3 regions of the Photorhabdus stackebrandtii genome follow, and region 1 is predicted to be linked to each of the others. Evidence: predicted binding sites of a transcription regulator. Region 1 holds the regulator's gene; each other region holds the start of a gene.
What was found. The regulator PurR, encoded in region 1, represses purine synthesis genes. The targets are predictions, from matches to a motif close to CANGCAAACGTTTGCNTG.
Positions count from the first base shown of each region.

Region 2: purL (phosphoribosylformylglycinamidine synthase) is a predicted target of PurR. The motif match lies at 1,053-1,070, and genes of this name have one in related genera.
Region 3: C5470_RS13585 (NCS2 family permease) is a predicted target of PurR. The motif match lies at 1,246-1,263, and genes of this name have one in related genera.

Region 1 covers NZ_PUJV01000003.1:42,762-50,355, reverse strand. Annotated here, with positions in the region: gene C5470_RS03325 (Grx4 family monothiol glutaredoxin) at 1-66, opposite strand, end outside; gene purR (HTH-type transcriptional repressor PurR) at 637-1,662, shown strand; gene punR (DNA-binding transcriptional activator PunR) at 1,669-2,577, opposite strand; gene punC (purine nucleoside transporter PunC) at 2,726-3,925, shown strand; gene cfa (cyclopropane fatty acyl phospholipid synthase) at 4,224-5,375, shown strand; gene C5470_RS03300 (CgnE/CgnB domain-containing protein) at 5,428-6,405, opposite strand; gene C5470_RS03295 (riboflavin synthase subunit alpha) at 6,830-7,486, opposite strand.
Region 2 covers NZ_PUJV01000025.1:10,179-17,772, reverse strand. Annotated here, with positions in the region: gene mltF (membrane-bound lytic murein transglycosylase MltF) at 1-887, opposite strand, end outside; gene purL (phosphoribosylformylglycinamidine synthase) at 1,155-5,042, shown strand; gene C5470_RS17125 (sensor histidine kinase) at 5,925-7,364, shown strand; gene qseG (two-component system QseEF-associated lipoprotein QseG) at 7,425-7,594, shown strand, end outside.
Region 3 covers NZ_PUJV01000015.1:24,035-31,628, reverse strand. Annotated here, with positions in the region: gene C5470_RS13600 (PhzF family phenazine biosynthesis protein) at 1-328, shown strand, start outside; partial or broken gene C5470_RS13595 (efflux transporter periplasmic adaptor subunit) at 446-749, shown strand; partial or broken gene tnpA (IS200/IS605 family transposase) at 751-989, opposite strand; gene C5470_RS13585 (NCS2 family permease) at 1,312-2,658, shown strand; gene C5470_RS13580 (Na+/H+ antiporter) at 2,930-4,579, shown strand; gene metR (HTH-type transcriptional regulator MetR) at 4,773-5,729, opposite strand; gene metE (5-methyltetrahydropteroyltriglutamate--homocysteine S-methyltransferase) at 5,838-7,594, shown strand, end outside.

The DNA of each region.
Region 1 (7,594 bases):
GCCTTTCATATACAGCAGAATCGGGTTCTCTTTAATTTGGCGCTCAATCTTATCAATAGTCGTCATTTTTATTTCCTTTAAACCAACATCGTCACAATATTGGCGGAGAATACCATTTTCTTTCACTAATATGCATCCTGATATTTTCTTATCCTTGAACAGATGGTCTCTTTTTGACTGTTATATTCAAAGGGCAGATAAGCCATTGAAGCTGCCTGCCCTCTTTCCTTTCAATATAAAACCCAATTTTTACATCACCTAATCAATTCAAAACATCAGGCAAAGATCACGCAAACAGCGGCAAAAATGGCAATCATCACCAACGTGCTCACCGCAGTAAATAAGCCAAGCTTCAAATCGGTATTCATCGATCCCCCTCAGAATAGAAGTCTATAACCACAAATACCATTCAGTTAACATGGTTAATTATCCTTAACATTAAGGAAAAAACATAAAATAGCGATTACCCTGTATTTTATAACATTGATTATTGCTTTCACTTTTGAGCCAGATCAGACAAAATTCAGGATTTATCGCTAATTTATTGCCAGCAGACACCCTAATGTATAAAGATACTGGCAAACAATTAACAAAGAGTTTTAAATTTAGACCAAAAGGTCAGGAGTCTTTCATCTCATGGCAACGATCAAAGATGTGGCTAAACACGCTGGCGTTTCAACCACTACCGTATCCCATGTTATTAATAAAACCCGTTTCGTCGCCGAAGATACCAAGGCCGCCGTTTGGGCTGCTATCAAAGAATTGAGTTATTCACCCAGTGCCGTTGCTCGCAGTCTGAAAGTTAACCATACAAAATCGATCGGATTACTGGCAACATCCAGCGAAGCCCCCTATTTTGCTGAAGTCATTGAAGCCGTTGAAAACAGTTGTTATAGCAAAGGCTATACGCTGATTTTGTGTAACTCACACAATAACATTGATAAACAGAAAGCCTATCTGGCCATGCTGGCACAAAAACGGGTGGATGGATTGCTGGTGATGTGTTCAGAATACCCGGAACAGTTGTTGGGAATGTTGGAAGATTATCGCCATATTCCCATGGTCGTCATGGATTGGGGACAAGCCAGAGGTGATTTCACTGATACTATTATTGATAACGCATTCCACGGCGGTTATCTGGCTGGTCGCTATCTTATTGAGCGTGGTCATCGTGATATTGGTGCGATCCCTGGTCCCTTAGCACGAAACACCGGTGGTGGCCGTCATCAGGGGTTCTTAAAAGCATTAAAAGAAGCCAGTATTCCAATCAGAGAAGAGTGGATTGTTCAAGGGGATTTTGAACCAGAATCGGGCTACAAAGCCATGCATCAAATTCTGAATCAAAAACAGCGTCCGACCGCAGTTTTCTGTGGTGGCGATGTGATGGCAATGGGGGCTATTTGTGCTGCTGATGAATTAGGATTACGCGTCCCACAGGATATTTCTGTGATCGGTTACGACAATATACGCAACGCCCGCTATTTCTCTCCAGCATTGACAACTATCCATCAGCCAAAAGAACGTCTGGGGCAAATGGCATTTTCTATGTTACTGGACAGAATAGTCAGTAAACGTGAAGATGCACAAACTATTGAAGTACATCCACGTTTGGTTGAACGGCGTTCTGTCACAGATGGCCCATTTATCGACTATCGCCGTTAATCCTCCCTATTCATCCTGAAGCCATTCAGCATTAAGAGTTTCACTATCGCCGAGATAACCAAGAAGCCAACTTAATGCCGGAGAATGGCTATTTTGCACCCATGTCAAACAACATGGGCTATCTGGCAAAGGCTGCTCTAATTCCAATGCTTCCAGTTTCTTCTGCCGGATCAGTGGCATTGCCCTATGCTTCGGGACCATTCCCACACATAAACCCTCATTCAGACAAGCCAGACCAGACTCCCAATCAGGTACCACCAGCCTGCGCTGATTATCCAGAGTCCAGGTATCACGCTTCGGTAAATTGCGGGATGTATCCTCAAGACACAAGCTAGGATAAGGTCGCATTTGATCATCAGACAGTAGACCCGTCAGCTGAGTTAAAGCATGACCCGTACTGACGACACACAGCCAGGGCATAAACCCCATATCCCTGAAACTGTACCTTTCCCCTACCGGCGCTACCCGGGTGGCCCCAATTGCAACATCAACCCGGCCATCCACCAGCGCGTCCCATACACCATTGAATACTTCCTGATGAATAAACAGCTCTATATCAGGAAAATGGTGATAAAAATCAAGAATAAGCTGACGACTGCGTTCTGGTTTAACAACCCGGTCAATCGCAATACTGAACTGCCCTCTCCAGCCATTTGCAACCTGTTGGCACTGATGACGCGTGTCAATCATTTTTTTGATAACAGCGCGAGCCTCTTTGATAAAAATACTGCCTGATTCAGTTAATTCCACATCCCGATGACGACGTTCAAACAACGGGACGGCAAGCCACTCTTCCAGCTGCCTTACGGTATAACTGATCGCAGAAGGGACGCGGTGAAGTTCCGTTGCAGCAGCACTAAAACTTCCCGTTCTGGCAACAGCATCCACAACTTCAAGTGAATATTCTGACCACATAATTTTACCTTTCAATTTTTTTCATAGCATTATCCAAATATTACCGTTTCACAAGTAAAAATCACGGCATATAGAATATGTACAAATATTCTTATCTACCTATTCACAGCAAGTTATTTCAATCATGATATCCAAAGAGAGTAATCAAATGAAAAACTCAAGTCAGTTCATGTTCTACCTTGCAGGCTTGAGTATGCTGGGTTATCTGGCTATTGATATGTATCTACCGGCATTCGGCCCTATGCAACAAGAATTGGGCACATCGGCGGGAGCAATCAGTGCCAGCCTGAGCATCTTTCTTGCAGGTTTTGCCTTTGCTCAACTTTTGTGGGGGCCTCTTTCAGATCGCTTTGGAAGAAAGCCTATTATTATCACCGGGTTATCAATGTTTTCTGTTGGCTGTCTGGGTATGCTTTGGATAACAGACGCCACGCAACTTTTAGTTTTGCGTTTTATCCAAGCCATAGGTGTTTGTTCAGCCGCGGTTTCATGGCAAGCATTAGTTATTGATCGTTATGATGCCAACCATACCAAACGCGTTTTTGCCACGATCATGCCCCTGGTCGCACTTTCCCCCGCCCTGGCGCCTTTGATAGGGGCCTGGCTGTTACAACATGGCGGCTGGCGCATCATTTTCCTGGTATTACTGGCAATTACATTATTACTGCTGTTGCCTACTCTATTTCTGCAAGAAAACCGCAAAAAAAAGAGTGAGACTGAAACGCAGAAAAGCCATGTATCTTTCTTTACGTTACTAAAATCGCCGGTGTTCAGTGGCAACGTCCTGATATTTGCATCATGCAGCGCTGGTTTTTTCGCCTGGCTAACAGGTTCACCTTTTATTCTCGGTAATATGGGCTATAGCCCAAACGACATCGGTTTGAGTTACGTGCCACAAACATTAGCCTTTATGGCCGGTGGTTATGGGTGCCGCAGTATCTTGACCAAAATAAGAAGTGAAGTTGTTTTCCCTTATCTGTTGGTTGGCTATGCTGTCAGCATGATTGTGCTGTATTTAATCGCAAAATTCAGCGAACCAACTATGTTCACGATTCTGGTCCCTTTCTGTTTTATGGCCGCTATGAATGGTGCTTCATATCCAATTGCAGTCGCTAATGCTTTATCCGCTTACCCACAAGACAGTGGAAAAGCCGCCGCATTGCAAAACACGCTCCAATTAGGGCTCTGTTTTATTGCCAGCCTGATTGTTTCAGCATTTATTAACAATCCGCTTATATCGACAACCACTGTCATGGCTTCTACCGTTATTCTGATGGCATTAGGATATTTTATACAGTGGAAAAAAAAAGCTGATAGCTGTATTCAATCTGTTGAAAAACATTCCTGATATTAATCAAATCATTACTTCAATAAAGACTGTTAATTATCAATTAATTACAGTCTTTATTTATTAATTGATGAAACAACTTTCCGCTTTTATACTCATACAAGCTCCTTATTATAAATAACCTGAATTTGAGGTTTTCAGGAGCAATGATGGCCCCGATTAAGTTTATGGATTAGTCATTTTTAGGGTTTCTCGCTTTAATTCTTTGCTACTTTTTGCATTTTGCTCCCTCGCATTCTGCTTTGTTAGCTAAAACGAACCCCCCTCAATATTCCATCACCCTAACCTTGGAGAGTATATGAGTTCATCGCACATTGAAAACCAAAAAATCGTCACTAATTTCTGGCAGCGAATTGCCAATGAAATGCTACAAGAAGCAGGGGTTCAGATTAATGGTCACAATCCCTATGATATCCAGGTAAAAAACCCTGATTTCTATAAAAGAGTTTTACAACAGGGTTCAATGGGATTAGGTGAAAGTTATATGGATGGCTGGTGGGATTGTGAGCGGTTAGATATTTTCTTTTATCGCATTTTACGTGCTGGATTAGAAAATAAAATTCCCAGTAATTTCAAAGATACACTGAAAATCGCAATAACCCGCTTACGTAATTTACAAACTCCAAAACGATCATGGATTGTCGGTCATAAACATTATGATTTAGGCAATGATCTTTTTACCCGCATGCTTGACCCTTATATGCAATATTCCTGCGGATATTGGAAACAAGCAGAAACATTAGAACAGGCTCAACTTGATAAATTGAAGCTCATCTGCGAGAAATTAGAACTCTCTCCAGGTATGACTCTGCTGGATATTGGGTGTGGTTGGGGTGGGCTATCAATTTATGCTGCAAAAAACTATGGTGTTTTCGTAACCGGAGTAACCGTTTCGGCTGAACAACAGAAATACGCACAGAAACAATGTGCAGATCTGGACGTAAACATTATTCTAAAAGACTATCGGGATTTACATCAGCAATTTGACAGAATTGTTTCTGTTGGTATGTTTGAACACGTCGGGCCTAAAAATTATTTGACCTACTTCGACGTTGTTCAAAGAAACCTGAAACCTGATGGTTTATTCCTGCTACACACCATCGGCTCCAACAAAAGCAAAGTCAGCGCTGACCCGTGGATCAGCAAATATATTTTTCCTAATGGCTGCGTGCCTTCTCTTGAACAAATAGCACACACCAGCAAAAGCCGTTTTGTTATGGAAGATTGGCATAATTTTGGTGCCGATTATGATCGCACACTGATGGCCTGGCATGAAAGATTTATTGCCCGTTGGCCGGAGATACAAGATAACTATAGTCCAACATTTAAACGCATGTTTAGCTATTACCTGAATGCCAGTGCAGGTGCATTTCGTGCGCGCGATATTCAATTATGGCAAATCATGTTCAGCCCAAAAGGTATTGAAGGCGGGTTACGGGTAGCCCGGTAATTAACCAAAAGCTACAGTAGGTTCCCACTGTAGCTTATAAATGTATTTTTCACTAACGAAAAGAACCAACATAGCCATTATCAAAAAAGGTCGTTTGATCAAATGCTATTTTTCCACCAGAAAATATCAAATCTAAATGATGACTTCCCTTTACACCACCTCCCAAGCCAAGATGTAAACCAGGATGACGTTCTTCAAAACCCGCATTTCTGCCGTAAAGTGCTTTCACTCCCGTATTGGTGCCAATACCAAATTCTTCAACGATTCGATTTCCGTGATTATGGTTTAGATATAAATTAAAATCTCTATTAAATTCCACATTATCACAATCAAACCCAATGATTTCACCCTCTTTTATATTTATCGTCATCATATCATTGACAACTCCATATTTTATGGCGAATGGCGCAGTACTCAAAAAAGTGCCACTAAAACTAACCCTACCGCTAAGGTTCTTTATATGACTCGCAATTTCCCCAGGAATAACATCAAGATTTCCATTACCATCAATGGATGTCCACTGATGGTCTCTATCCAAATAACCTACAATTGAGCTTCCTTGATTATCTGTATATTGAATCTTCTGTGATCGGCTTGATAGTTCAATCAATTTTTTGTTTCTTTCTGTTATTGATGTTTGTGATTCGCTGAATGCCTCAATAAAATGAGGGCCATAATCTTTAAACAGTACTGATTTCTTCCACGATTCAGTAATAAATTTTCTTATTTTGATTAAATATTCTGGCCCTTGTGGAGATGCGTTCTTTAATGTTGATGATGCGTAAAGAAAAATAAATAAATCGCAATCGGATATTTTTTGTTTTACATCGTCTGCTGATGTTTCTTCTAAAAAAGCGAAATCAGATTTTACATTAAAATTCTTTTTGTACCCATGCAACTTTTGTGCAATATCGCTATGCTCAGTATCAGATCCAATAAATATCTTTATACATTCACCATGTCTTACTTTATCCGAAATTGCAGGGTGATATGATAAACAACGATACATATTTTCAAAACTTTTATCCATGAGAGCAATCCTATTTATCTTTAAGTAAGGGGAAACCCCCTTACTTAAATTATAGAGAACCACTAAGGGCTCTATTATAGGGAACCATTAAGGCCAAAGTGCTGTACCGAAAGGTACAACAGCTTGTGCATTCATCATTTCAACAGCATCATCATGTGTAGGTTCTTCAAGCCATTCATCTAACTCAATCGCGTTTTCCATAAGATAGTCTCAAAAATATAATTGTAAGGTTAACCTGCACTTTACGAAAAAGCACATTAACACAATAGTAACAATGATAACCATATTAAGTAACACAATACGCAAGATACTGAGATGTAAATCACAAAAGGATTATTAACAGGCTCAGCGAGCCTTGTTGGTATACAAGTTAATTTTGTTCGGAAGCGACAAGAAAACCCTCCTATCGCTTCTTATTTATTGATTATTCGCCAATAACAGTGACTGGAGGCTGAAAGATAACTTGTTCCCGCTCTTTCTGAGCAAGGACGCGCTCCACTGTATCGACAAGCGCCTGAGTCTGTGAATCAATCTCAATATTCACTTTATGACCAAGACGTTTTTTGCCCAATGTTGTACGCTCCAGTGTTTCAGGAATAAGGTGGACACAAAAACGATTATTCACTACATCACCAATCGTCAGGCTAATCCCATCAATGCCGATAAACCCTTTATGAAGAATATATTTCATCAATTGCTTATTGTGGACCCGGAACCATATTTGATGATTATTTTCTGAAGTGAAAATTTTAGCTATCTCAGCAACAGTAATAATATGGCCGGACATCAAATGCCCACCAATTTCATCACCAAATTTAGCGGCCCGCTCCAGATTTACATAATCCCCTACCTGTAAATCACCAAGATTGGTCAAGCGTAAAGTTTCTTTCATTAAATCGAAACTGATCTCATCGCCTTCTATTTTGGTTACCGTCAGACAACAACCGTTATTAGCAACCGATGCTCCTGTTTCAATGCCTCGCAATAATTCAACCGGAAATTTAACGATATGAGTTCGAAAGTTGTTTTTTTCATCAATAGCAACTAATGGTGCTTTTCCCTGCACGATACCAGTGAACATAGGAGAACCTCTTAATGACCATGTAAAATTATTAGTTAGTTTATATCAAGTTGCCACTTATAAATACCATCTGAACATTTGAATATAAACTCAGCATTATTGTTGGCT
Region 2 (7,594 bases), on a different contig from region 1:
TTTTCAAATAGTGGTTGATAAATAGGCAGAACATGTTCAATGGCACTGAGAAAAGAGAGTGTATCGAAATAATCAAATGAGCCGACATGACCAAAATATTTCTCTTCCAGCCGCGGCATCACATCTTCTTCCGTCATCTGGCTGAAAAAATCCAGCATGGCGGCATAAAGGCTGTAATCATCGATACGTTTTAAGTACCACGTCAGGGGATTATCTTCACTGATATCAAAAGCGATGGCCAGATTAGGGTGAGTACGCTGTTGCAATGCGACATTGATAGAGTCGCCCAAGGTGTAGTCCAGTTTGCCCTCTGATACCAGCTCCAGTAATTCCCGGGTGTTGTATTGCTGTGTCTCATCCCATTCAAGTTCTGGATAAGACTCTTCTTTCATCTTTTTCAGTGTGCTGACATGAGCTGAACCGGAAGTGACCAGCAATTTGCCTTTTAAATCCTTAAAAGAGCGGGGACGTGGGGTCCCTTTGCGGTAAATCAGTTGTTGAGAAACAGAATAGTAAGCTGGGCCAGTGCGGGTTTGCTCCAGTCTCTCCTCATTATAGGTAAGACCGGCAGCCAAAAAATCAGCATCACCCTTTTCCAGATCATCAAATAATTGGTTGAAATTGGTTCTGAATTTAATTTCCAATTTAACGCCAAGATAATCGGCAAAGCGTTTCGCCAGTTCGTAATCAAACCCATTTGGTTCTTTTTTACTTGTAAGATGGATCAGAGGTGAGCTGATTGTGCTGATCCGTAGCTCTCCTCTGGTCATGATCCTGTTAATCTGCTCCTGCTGTTTATTCGGCCAACTGATGTTCAGACTGATAATTGCGGCAGAAAAAAGAGCGATAACAATGATAACGAAATAATTTATTTTTATATTATTCAAACGGTTATCTCTGTGTAACGCGGTATGGTGTGGTGCAAAAACGCGTTATATTATCATGGCTAAATTTCCAGTGATTGAGCATTTTGCGGAACAAAAACTTGCGGCGCAACTTAATTGATACCATTTGCATAACCTGGAAATAAGATAATTAGCATTTATAATCGTCACGCAAACGGTTTCGTCGCTGACCGCAATCCTCTATAATGTGCTCGTTTCCCCCTGAGGCATCAGTCAGGCTTTGCTTCTAAGATGAGAGAATGTATTACTATGGAAATTCTGCGTGGCTCACCCGCTTTATCGGCATTTCGTATCACCAAGCTCCTTTCTGTGTGTCAGGAACAGCAACTTCCGGTCAATGATATTTATGCGGAATATGTTCATTTCGCTGAAATTAAAGCACCTTTGAGTGATGCTGATTCAGCAAAATTACAACGATTATTAAAATATGGACCTTCTCTGGCTGAACACGAACCACAAGGTGCGTTACTGTTAATTACTCCCCGTCCGGGGACCATTTCCCCGTGGTCTTCGAAAGCAACCAATATTGCTCATAATTGTGGCCTGTCTCAGGTTGTGCGTTTGGAGCGTGGTCTGGCTTACTACGTTCAGTGTGATGAAATGAGTGATGCACAATGGCAAACGCTGTCGGCGTTGTTGCATGACCGGATGATGGAAACGGTTTTTACTCAATTGGAACAGGCGGAGAAATTATTTTCTCATCAGCACCCCGCTCCGTTAAAACGTATTGATATTCTGCAAGCGGGGCGTAGTGCGTTAGAGAAAGCCAATATTGAACTTGGATTGGCGTTGGCCCCGGATGAGATTGATTATCTGATGGGCGCTTTCCAGAAACTGGAACGTAATCCAACTGATGTTGAACTTTATATGTTTGCTCAGGCTAATTCAGAGCATTGTCGCCATAAAATATTTAATGCTGACTGGATTATTGATGGTCAGGAACAGCCAAAGTCACTGTTCAAAATGATTAAAAATACCTATGAGCAGACACCTGATTATGTTCTGTCAGCTTATAAAGATAACGCCGCTGTGATGGAGGGATCTGCTGTTGGCCGTTTCTTTGCCGGTGCGCAAGACGGTTCATATGATTATCATCAGGAGCAGGCCCATATCCTGATGAAAGTTGAAACGCATAATCATCCAACCGCAATTTCCCCGTGGCCGGGGGCATCGACAGGTTCTGGTGGAGAAATCCGCGATGAAGGCGCGACGGGTCGAGGTGCCAAGCCAAAAGCCGGGCTGGTGGGATTTTCGGTATCCAATTTGCGGATACCGGGTTTTGAACAGCCGTGGGAAGAGGATTTCGGTAAACCGGATCGGATCGTCAGCGCCTTGGATATCATGACTGAAGGTCCTCTGGGCGGTGCGGCATTTAATAACGAATTTGGTCGTCCGGCGCTGCTGGGTTATTTTCGTACCTATGAAGAAAAAGTAAACAGCCATAACGGCAGTGAATTACGTGGCTACCACAAACCCATCATGCTGGCGGGTGGGATGGGTAATATCCGTGATGAGCATGTCAAAAAGGGTGAAATTTCTGTTGGCGCCAAATTAATTGTGCTTGGCGGACCGTCTATGAACATTGGTTTGGGCGGTGGTGCGGCATCTTCTATGGCATCTGGTCAATCTGATGCTGATCTGGATTTTGCTTCTGTTCAACGTGATAACCCGGAAATGGAACGCCGTTGTCAGGAGGTGATTGATCGCTGTTGGCAATTGGGTGAAAACAACCCGATTCTGTTCATTCATGATGTCGGTGCTGGTGGGTTGTCCAATGCCATGCCCGAGCTGGTGAGTGATGGGGGGTGCGGTGGGCGGTTTGAATTACGTAAAATTCTTAATGATGAGCCGGGAATGAGTCCACTGGAAGTTTGGTGTAATGAATCTCAGGAGCGTTATGTATTGGCTGTTGCGCCGGAACAGCTTCCTCTGTTTGAAGAGATTTGCCAGCGTGAGCGGGCGCCTTATGCCGTTGTCGGTGAGGCGACAGAAGAGCGTCATTTGCTGCTGAATGATGAACACTTTGATAACCAGCCAATCGATATGCCGCTGGATGTGCTGCTGGGTAAAACGCCAAAAATGTTGCGTAATGTCAGTACATTAAAAGCCGATGGTGAAAGCCTGGAGCGCCGGGATATCAATCTGGCAGAGGCTGTTAAGCGCATTATGCACTTGCCGGCTGTGGCGGAAAAAACATTCCTGATAACGATAGGCGATCGCACTGTGACTGGCATGGTTTCCCGAGATCAGATGGTGGGGCCGTGGCAGATCCCGGTAGCAGATTGTGCTGTGACTACCGCCAGCCTTGATAGCTACTATGGTGAAGCGATGTCTATAGGTGAACGTGCGCCAGTCGCTCTGCTGGATTTTGCCGCTTCCGCCCGTATGGCTGTCGGTGAAGCTTTAACTAACATCGCTTCCGCTTATATCCAGGATTTAAAACGTATCAAGCTTTCAGCTAACTGGATGTCTGCTGCGGGTCATCCTGGGGAGGATGCCGGTTTGTATGCGGCTGTTAAAGCTGTGGGTGAAGAGTTGTGTCCTGCTCTGGGGCTGACTATTCCTGTGGGTAAAGATTCCATGTCGATGAAAACCCGTTGGAATGACCAAGGTGAAGAGCGTGAAATGATTTCACCTTTATCGCTGGTTATTACGGCCTTTGCCCGGGTGGAAGATGTGCGTCGTACAGTAACGCCTGAGCTTTCCACTGATGACGATAATGCGTTGCTGTTAATCGATTTGGGGCAAGGGAAGAACACATTGGGCGGTACCGCGTTGGCACAGGTTTACCGCCAGCTTGGCAACAAAACTGCTGATGTACGTAGTGCTGAACAATTGGCTGGGTTTTTCAATGCGATTCAGCAATTGATTGCAGAACAGAAATTGCTGGCCTATCACGACCGTTCTGACGGTGGTTTGCTGGTAACGCTGGCTGAAATGGCTTTTGCCGGTCATTGTGGCATTGAAGCTGATATCAGTGTGTTTGATGAAGACATTCTGGCTGCGCTGTTTACGGAAGAGTTGGGTGCTGTGGTTCAGATTCGTGCATCTGATAAAGCGTTTGTTGAAAAACTTCTGGCAGGACATGGGCTAGCTGATTGTGTGCATTATCTGGGTAAGGCCAAAGCAGGTGATGATTTTGTTATCTTCAGCGGCAATACCGAAGCATATCGTCAGAATCGCAGTACTCTGCGTCTATGGTGGGCCGAAACCACATGGCAAATGCAGCGTTTGCGTGATAATCCAGAGTGTGCAGATCAGGAGCATCAGGCCAAACGGGATAATCAAGATCCTGGACTGAATGTAAAACTGACTTTTGACATTTCAGAAGATATTGCAGCGCCTTACATTTTGCAGCAAGTAAGGCCGAAAGTGGCTGTCCTGCGTGAGCAGGGTGTTAACTCTCATGTAGAAATGGCCGCCGCATTCCACCGGGCAGGTTTTGAAGCTATTGATGTGCACATGAGTGATTTGTTGTCTGGACGTACTGGATTAGATCAGTTTCAGACACTGGTTGCTTGTGGTGGCTTCTCTTACGGTGACGTGCTGGGTGCAGGTGAAGGTTGGGCGAAATCAATTTTGTTCAATGAACGTGTTCGTGATGAATTTGCGGCTTTCTTTATACGGCCTGATACGCTGTCGCTCGGTGTTTGTAATGGTTGCCAGATGCTGTCTAACCTGCGGGAATTGATCCCAGGTGCGGAACATTGGCCACGTTTTGTCCGTAACCGCTCAGAACGTTTTGAAGCTCGTTTCAGTTTGGTGGAAATTACTGACAGCCCGTCACTCTTCCTGAGAGATATGATGGGTTCACGTATGCCGATTGCTGTTTCTCATGGTGAAGGGCAAGTGGAATTCCGCGATAGCCAGCATCTTAAGATGCTTGAAAGCAACCAGTTAGTGGCTCTGCGTTACGTGAACAACTATGGTCAGATCACGGAAAACTACCCGGCTAACCCCAATGGTTCAGTGAATGGTATCACCGCAGTCACCAGCCTTGATGGGCGGGCAACCGTGATGATGCCCCATCCTGAAAGGGTATCCCGCACTGTGAATAACTCTTGGCATCCAGAGGAGTGGAATGAAGATGGCCCGTGGATGCGGATTTTCCGTAATGCTCGTAAGCAGTTAGGGTAGTACTGTAACGTAAGTAAATAGGGTTTTAAGCCACAGCAGTTGAAGGATATTCTCAACTGATACGAAAAGGGTGAATAGAAATTGCTCGCCCTTTTTGTTAATGAAATTTCAGAAGGTCAGTCCCTAAGTAGGCAATATTGGATCAGTGCTTGGGGTAAGCTCTGCCGTGTATTTAGTATGATACTAGTGCTAATTATTCAAATGTAAAATCTTGTATCGGAAATTCTTGGGAATTCAGGCCCTGTTTTTCTATTGTCTCAATTACCCGACAAACACCATTATGAATGTCTCAAAAAGGAGACATTTAATTATTTGATTTATATCTATTTTTGTTTTCATGATTTTAGGTGTCTGTAATTGGCGACAGAAAACAAATTTTATTTATGCCAAAAACAAGGTATTTGGTAGCTGAAACGTTAAGTTTTTTATTTTTTATAATAAAAACAATTTATTATGATTTTAATTTTAACATTGGCACGTAACATGCATTAAGTTAGCACAGTTGCTCATTCAACTTCTTATGTCGGTCCACAGTAGGGTGGAGATATACCACATAAACTATCGAATGATGCCAGAGTAAGGTGCCTACCGTCCAACTTAGTGATATCGCTTTCAGGCCTTATCAAACATCGGGCGACACGTGGAGTGAGGCACCAACCTATGTTTGACTGTAGATAAAAACAGCAGGCATGCGTTATCCTCACTGGCGGGGTAGTAGCAAAAACTATTATCCCGCCATCATAATTCCAGGTTTCTGCCTGCGCCATTGTTGATTGTTCGCGTCCTGACTATATTTTTCAGTAACAGGTAAAATTTATCAGCCGACAGGTTTTTCTATCTGCCCTTCTGTCGGTTAGCATTAGTGTACTGACAGGCTACGAGATGATTTCCTTGAAAAAATGGCGTTTGTTTCCGCGCTCATTGCGCCAATTAGTTGTCATGGCTTTCTGGCTGGTGTTATTGCCGTTATTGGTTTTGGCTTATCAAGCTTATCAAAGTCTTGATCAGCTCAGTGAGAAAGCGGCTGATATAAACCGTACCACATTGGCTGATGCCCGCCGCAGTGAGGCGATGACGGGTATTGCGCTGGAGATGGAACGCAGTTACCGCCAATATTGTGTGTTGGGGGATAAAACGCTGGAAAACCTCTACCAAAAGCAATATCGGCAATACGCTAAAATGCTGAAAGATCAGATGGCGATACTTGATGATCAGCAGTACATCAAGACGCTTGACAACTTATTGTTGCAACTAACCAAAATCACTTGTTTCAATAGTGAACCCACCGAGCCCGCCGCTCAATTACTTGAGCAATTCTCTGATGCCAATAGTCAGATGGTACAGGCCACCCGTGATGTTATTTTCAGCCGGGGAGAACAGCTACAGAGAGATATTGCTGATAAAGGTCAATTTTTTGGCTGGCAGAGTCTTATTTTGTTTCTACTTAGCGCATTACTGGTCGCGTTATTTACCCGTATGATTATCGGGCCGGTCAAAGGTATTGAACGAATGATTAACCGATTGGGAGAAGGGCGATCATTGGGGGTTCGTATAGATTCTTTTCCGGGGCCAAGAGAACTTCGTTCCCTGGCTCAGCGGATTGTCTGGCTCAGTGAACGGTTGGCCTGGCTGGAATCACAGCGCCATGAGTTTTTGCGTCATATCTCTCATGAACTGAAAACACCGCTGGCAAGTATGCGGGAAGGGACAGAATTGTTGGCCGATGAAGTTGCTGGCCCATTAACCGCTGATCAGCAAGAAGTCGTTGCGATTCTTGATAATAGTAGTAAACATTTACAGCAATTGATCGAGCAATTATTGGATTATAACCGTAAACTGGCAGATAGTCCGACGGAACAACAGCAGGTTTCTTTACGGGAAATTGTTGATGAAGTGGCTTTATCACATAGTTTACCGGCGAGATCAAAGAATATTCAGACAGAAATTCAGCTTAATACTGATATTTGTTGGGCAGAACCGACACTATTAATGCGGGTTATTGATAATCTCTACTCCAATGCGGTGCACTATGGCGCTGAATCCGGTAACATCTGGGTTTCAAGTCGTCAGATCGGCAAATGTGTTCAAATTGATGTTGCCAATACAGGTACACCAATTCCTGAATCAGAACGTAGCATGATTTTTGAACCGTTCTACCAAGGAACGCTCCAGCGTAAAGGCGCAGTAAAAGGCAGCGGTCTTGGGCTCAGTATTGCACAGGATTGTATTAAGCGTATGGGGGGGGAACTGTTACTAATTCAGAGCGAATTTGCTGACGTCTGTTTTCGTATTGAATTGCCATTAACTGCTGAGAATGAATAAATAATGTATAACAGGTCTACTTACCGTTTTGTACAAAAGACGGATCGGCAGAATATTGCAGTGCAGCCTGGGAAAAACGCTTTTGTCACCAGACTCTTGTTACCACGAGTTTCAGTTTGGGGTTTCAGAATGATTCCGCTGATCTTTGCCCCTTTTTTATTGACGGGTTGCGCCAAGGCTCCGGTTAATCATGATTTAACTACCGTTGCCCAGATGGTAATACCAGAACA
Region 3 (7,594 bases), on a different contig from region 1:
GAAACTACAGGAGCATGATCGGGATATGAATGTCACCGGTAGCTGTATTTACGGGGTGTATCCTGACATGAAAAACATGCAGATAGAAGTCAGGTCATTTGCCCCGGCGTGCGGCGTCAATGAAGATCCGGTTTGCGGGAGTGGTAATGGAAGTGTGGCGGCATTTATACGCTATCATCGTGTCAATGTTCCGGCTGATGGAATGATATTGTCATCTCAGGGGCGGATTCTGGGGCGTGACGGTAAGCTTGAACTCCATTTTGCAGACGGGAAAATCACTGTCGGCGGTAGCGCAGTAACCTGTATCACTGGGATCATCAAGTACTGATTATTATGCCGCCGCTGTAAGGGCGGCGGCAGTTTATCCTTTCAGGAGCAGAAGCGATGTCCCAACAGAACACTGCCGTTCGCTCTACCTCACATAAAGAGAGATTTCCTGGCTATTATTTTTTCCGAGCCGGAAAAACGCTATGACGCTGCGCAGCGTAGAGCTGGCACCGGAATCGATTATGAAAGACGATTCGTTGTTTGCAAGCAGCAGTTCAGCATCTGGATCTGGTACCAGCAATGCGTCGGTGTACTACAACGCATTGCTGGACGTGCCTAATCAAAATAATAAGCTGCGTATCGCCATGACAGCACAAGTATCGCTGTTGTACAGTGAGATCGAGAATACGCTATTGATCCAGCTGCTGGTGGTGAAGACTAACCCTGGCCATAAGCAGCAGGTACAAGTGCTGGGTGAAGATTCAGACTGTTAACTAGCTTGCTGATGGCTACCTTTGGCGCGAAATTAATCAGCATGTGAATGTGAGCTCCCCGTTGAACTCCTTCAGTTCGATTTTAAACTGTCTGCATACGCCTCGCATAAGCGCTTCCAGTGTTGTGAGGTGCTCATTGCTGAATACCTGACCCCGATATTTTGTGATGAAAATAAGATGAGCGTGCATCATGAATACACAGTGCCGACCTGTTCGCATTTCATTCATAGACTAACTTTGATTTTATGATAATGCAGACCAAAACACTCTCTGTCCGGGTTAAGGACAAGCATGTGAAGCTCTTGCGCCTTAACAGGCAGATTTTTTGTGCTAAAATAATACTGTTAACTCTTGATTCCTACACCATGATCACCGGATAATCTTTCGCCTCAAATTCTCTCGTCGTTTTTTATTCTGAAAGCCAAACGATTGCTTTTATGGTTTGTTAAACCGATTGGTGCAATATTTATTATTGTTATTAAGTAAGGTAATCGTTTTCGTTTGGCAGGAAGCGGAGAAATACATGAATATAATGCAGGGGAACAACATGATGTCCGGCACTCAGGCACCAGCTAAATGCAAGCTGGATAAGTATTTTAAATTGACCGAACGAGGAACAACGGTACGCCGTGAAATTCTGGCAGGGCTCACGACGTTCCTGGCGATGGTTTACTCAGTCATCGTTGTTCCGGGTATGTTGGGGCAGGCCGGGTTTCCTCATACTGCTGTCTTTATTGCAACTTGTTTGGTTGCCGGTTTTGGTTCTTTGCTGATGGGGCTTTGGGCTAACTTGCCAATGGCAATTGGTTGTGCAATTTCATTGACTGCATTTACTGCTTTTAGTTTAGTTTTAGGGCAGCAAATAACGATTCCGGTTGCGCTCGGTGCGGTATTCCTGATGGGCTGTTTGTTTACTGTGATTTCGGTTACCGGTATTCGCTCCTGGATTTTGCGTAATATACCCATGGGGATTGCGCATGGTGCCGGGATTGGCATTGGGCTGTTTTTGTTACTGATTGCGTCAAATGGTGTTGGTCTGGTCATTAAGAACCCGTTGGAAGGTCTGCCTGTTGCTTTGGGTTCGTTCACCTCTTTTCCAGTTATGATGACTTTGTTTGGTCTGGCAGTTATTTTTGGACTGGAAAAATTGAAAGTTCCAGGTGGTGTGTTGCTGGTGATTGTGGTGATTTCTGTTATCGGGTTGATTTTTGATCCGGCGGTGAAATATCAAGGGTTCTTTAAAGTACCCAGCCTGGGAGATGACGGCCTGTCTTTGATTTTTAGTATGGATATTATGGGGGCTTTGCAGCCGATTGTATTACCCAGTGTGCTGGCATTGGTAATGACCGCCGTATTTGATGCAACCGGTACAATCCGCGCAGTGGCAGGGCAAGCGAATCTGTTGGATAAGGGCGGGCAGATTATTAATGGCGGTAAAGCGCTGACTGCCGATTCTGTCAGTAGTATTTTTGCTGGTGCTATCGGTGCCTCTCCGGCGGCAGTATATATCGAATCAGCGGCGGGTACCGCAGCAGGGGGTAAAACAGGTTTAACTGCAACGGTTGTCGGTATCCTGTTCTTGTTAATTTTGTTCCTTTCTCCACTTTCATATCTTGTACCGGCGTATGCGACTGCGCCGGCGCTGATGTATGTTGGTTTGCTGATGCTGAGTAATGTCAGAAAGCTGGACTTCGATGATTTTGTTGGAGCGATGTCTGGTATGCTCTGTGCGGTCTTTATTGTTCTGACTTGCAATATTGTTACCGGTATTATGCTGGGTTTCGGTTCTTTGGTTATTGGACGTGTCTGTTCCGGCGAATGGCGTAAGTTGAATGTCGGTACAGTAATGATCACGATCACTTTGGTAGTATTTTATGCTGGTGATTGGGCTATTTGATTGATTAAAAAGTGCGTAAGGTGTGTCTATGCTGGCGCACTTTGCCATTTCTTGCGATTACTTTTAAATTCTTAATTATTTCACCGCTATTTATCTGATTCGTTTACAATATTCCTGCAATTCTTTCGGATACAACTCAGCATGTATCTACCTTTTTCGATTGATTCAGTTATTTTAGCATTAAAATCTATTCTCACGGTTTTTGTTTTGGCGGGAAGAAAAGAGTCTCAATCTGTATATCAACGGTTCTCAGGTAAATTGTAAGGGCAACATGGAAATATTCTTTACTATTCTGATTTTGATTTTGGTGGTTTCAGTCTCTGGTGTTTTGGCTAAGGTGATTCCGTTTCGCATACCTCTGCCGTTAATGCAAATTGCAATGGGTGCATTGCTGGCCTTGCCGCATTTTGGCTTACATGTGACTTTCGATCCTGAGCTGTTTCTTGTCCTGTTAATCCCTCCTTTGTTATTTGTTGATGGTTGGAAAACGCCAACCAGAGAATTTTTCCAGTACGGAAGGGAAATTTTCATATTGATGCTGGTATTGGTGTTGGTGACTGTTATCGGTATTGGTTATCTGATTTACTGGCTGATGCCAGGCATTCCATTAATTGCTGCCTTTGCCCTTGCTGCCGTCCTATCACCAACGGATGCGGTGGCGTTATCATCCATTGTCGGAAAAGGGCGCATGCCTAAGCGTATGATGAGTGTGATGGAAGGGGAAGCGTTGATGAATGATGCTTCCGGCCTGGTAGCCTTAAAGTTCGCTGTAGCGATAGCGATGGGAACGATGGTATTTACTGTTACCGGTGCGACTATCGAATTCTTTAAAGTTGCTATCGGTGGTTTGTTATCCGGTATTGCGGTGACCTGGTTATACAGTAAATCCCTGCGTTTGATGAACCGCTGGAGCGGTGGCGATCCGGCAACCCAAATTGTTTTCATGTTGCTGCTGCCCTTTGCTTCTTATTTGATTGCCGAACATATTGGTGTTTCCGGTATCCTTGCCGCGGTTGCTGCTGGTATGACTATTAGTAAATCTGGCGTTATCCGTAACGCGCCGTTGGCGATGCGGCTGCGGGCCGATAGTGTCTGGTCAATGCTGGAATTTGTGTTTAACGGCTTGGTATTTATCATGTTGGGCCTGCAATTACCGGAGATCTGGAAAACGTCTGTTGTGCAGGCAGAGCTTGATCCAACAGTTGAAACCTGGATGCTGTTCGCCGCAGTTGCCGTGATTTATGGTGCACTTTTACTGCTGCGTTTCTGCTGGTTGTGGCTGATGAAGAATATCAGCAAAACCTTTATGAAAAAGAATCCCCTGAATTTCGCGACTTATACTACACGTGAATTATTGCTGGCATCTTTTGCTGGGGTTCGTGGTGCAATTACACTTGCTGGTGCATTGTCTGTTCCGCTGTTTCTGACGGATGGCACGCCATTCCCGGCACGTTATCAGCTTATTTTTATTGCTGCCGGGGTTATCCTGCTCTCGCTGTTAGTTGGGGTTGTCTCTTTGCCATTCTTGCTACGGGGAATTAAAGCTTCCGATAAGCAGGCAGATATCAATGAAGTGCGAATGGCGCGAGCAGCAATGGCAGAAGTGGCCATTGTCGGTATGAATAAGATGGAGGAACGCCTTTCTGCCAGCTCAGAAGAGCAATTGGATGCTGAGGTTATTACCGAAGTTGCCTCCAGGGTAATTGGTCATTTGCGTCGTCGTACTGTAGGGCAGGATGAGATAGAACATAACCTGCTAGTGGAAGATTTGGAGCGTCGTTTCCGTCTGACTGCGTTAAGAGCAGAACGCGGTGAGTTATATCATCTGCGTGCAACCAGAAAAATCAGCAATGAGACACTTCAGACTTTGTTGCATGATTTGGATCTACTGGAGGCTTTACTGGTAGGGAAAGAGCATTAATACCCTGTGATGCACGGGTTATCACGACAATCTTGTCGATTGCGCTATTCAACCTGATTGGTGAACATCTCACTTGTCAGGCTGTAGCCTGTTTACTTGTGTTTACCCGTATCTGGCTAATAGTGTTGGTTTTCCCACCGGAGCCTTGGCAATGATGAATAGTATGCTGGTTCCGGTGGGATGGCTGATAAATTTACCATTGGAGGAGGTTTGTTTGTTGCGTTGTTATGGATTCACCAATGCTTGATCTTGAAATTCCCTTTACGAATGGCAGATTATCCATCGCGTGCTGGCGTGCGGAATGGATAAATGCGTCAATCTCCGGCTGGCGTTGTTCACCTTCACGGACAGCAGCATACAGCCTGCTCCATAAACCTTCTCCCAGCGTTTTCGTTACCACTAATCCTTGCCGTTCAAATGTTTCAACAACCCAGTGTGGCAGAGCTGCGATCCCCATACGGGCAGCTACCATTTGAATCAGTAACAACGTGTTATCCACATTTTTCAGTGTGGGGATGACGCCGGCGGGCTGCAAAAAACGCCGCCAGATATCAAATCGTTGGCGCTGAACGGGATAGATCATCAATGTCTCATCAATTAAATCCTTTGGCTGAATGTGCAGCTTATTTGCCAGAGGGTGATCCGGGGCGACAATCAATTTGACTTCATAATCAAATAACGGCGTGTAGTGCAGATAGCTATCAGGAAGAATATCTGATGTCAGAACGACATCCAATTCCCGTTGCAGTAGTGCAGGTTGTGGATCAAAAGTGACGCCGGATTTGAAATCCACATTAACCTGCGGCCAGGTTTCACGGAAATGTTTGAGTGCGGGGGTCAGCCATTGAATACAACTATGGCATTCAATAGCGATACGCAGATTGGTCTGGCCCGGTTCCTTGCATTCGCGCAGTGCGTTTTGGACCAGCGGGAGCACTTGCTCGGCCAACCGTAATAAAACTTCACCCTGTGGTGTAAAACGAAGCGGTTGACTTTTACGGATAAACAATCGGAAGCCAAGGCGGTGTTCAAGATCGCTGAATTGATGAGACAAAGCGGATTGTGTCTGATGCAGGTGGTTGGCTGCTGCTGCTAATGAACCACAATGACTCAATGATTGTAATGTTTTTAAATGTTTTATTTCGATCATGAGAAACCTTCAGGATGATTATGAATAAATTGCGCTTGTGGTTTATACCTTACCTGTTGATTATGGATGTGTAAACATCTAGACGGCTAAAAATGACGGGATAATGAAATGACGATTATGAATCACACACTTGGCTTTCCACGTATCGGTTTGAAAAGAGAATTAAAAAAAGCTCAGGAAAATTATTGGGCAGGGAAAATTTCTCAACAAGAATTATTGGAAACTGGCCGTGAGTTACGTGCCCGTCACTGGGAACAACAGAAGCAGGCTGGTGTTGATTTAGTGCCGGTTGGTGATTTCGCCTGGTATGATCATGTTCTGACCACCAGTTTATTGCTGGGTAATGTACCGCCGCGTCATCAGAATGCAGATGGCGCTATTGATCTGGATACACTATTCCGCATTGCCCGTGGTCGTGCACCGACTGGTGAGCCTGCCGCCGCCGCAGAAATGACTAAATGGTTTAATACTAACTACCATTATATTGTGCCGGAATTTCAGCAAGGCCAGGAATTTAAACTGAGTTGGACTCAGTTACTGGAAGAAGTGGATGAGGCTTTGGCTCTGGGTCATAAAGTGAAACCCGTTTTACTGGGACCGGTGACTTACCTATGGTTGGGTAAAGTGAAAGGTCAAGTGTTTGATCGCCTCTCTTTACTGAAAGATATTCTTCCTGTTTATCAGCAAGTGTTAACTGAGTTGGCTAGACGTGGTATTGAATGGGTTCAGATTGATGAACCTGCACTGGTACTGGAATTGCCAGAGGAGTGGCTGGCAGCTTATCCGGTTGCTTATCATGCACTTCAAGGGCAGGTTAAATTATTGCTGACCACCTACTTTGATAGCGTTGGTCACAATCTGGAAACGATTAAGTCTCTGCCTGTACAAGGGCTGCATGTGGATCTGGTTGCTGGTCAAGATGATATTGCGCAATTGCATGAGTTACTACCAAAAGAGTGGTTACTGTCCCTTGGTGTAATTAATGGTCGTAACGTGTGGCGTGCTGATTTAACCGCTAAATATCAGTTGATTAAACCACTGGTAGAAAGCCGTACACTGTGGATTGGTTCATCTTGTTCTCTTCTGCACAGCCCTATCGATCTGAGTGATGAAACAGCTCTTGATGCAGAGGTGAAAAGCTGGTTTGCGTTCGCATTGCAGAAATGTGAGGAATTGGCTCTGCTGGCTGCGGCGTTGGATCAGCCAGAAGGCAGTAAACAAGCGGAGTTGGATGCTTACAGTGCACCGATCCGTGCTCGCCGTGAATCTAAACGGGTGAATAATCAGACTGTTACTCATCGCCTTGCCACTATTGAGCCACAGGACAGTGAGCGTAATCAGCCCTATCCACAGCGTGCGGAAATACAGCGTCAGCGCTATAACTTGCCATTGTGGCCAACAACAACGATTGGATCATTCCCGCAAACAACAGAAATCCGCGGTTTGCGTCTGGATTTCAAAAAAGGTCGGGTAGATGGTGCCAGCTATCGCATCAATATTTGTGAACATATCAAGCAGGCAATCAACGAACAGGAACGTTTAGGATTGGATGTCTTGGTTCATGGTGAAGCTGAACGTAACGACATGGTGGAATACTTCGGTGAACACTTTGACGGTTTTGCCTTTACGCAAAATGGCTGGGTTCAGAGCTATGGCTCCCGTTGTGTTAAGCCACCGGTGATTATTGGTGATGTCAGCCGCCCTGAAGCTATCACTGTAGAGTGGGCTAAATATGCTCAATCGCTGACGGATAAACCTGTCAAAGGGATGTTAACTGGGCCGGTGACTATTCTCTGCTGGTCATTCCCAAGGGAAGATGTTAGCCGTGAGACTATTGCTAAACAGATTGCATTGGCGCTGCGTGA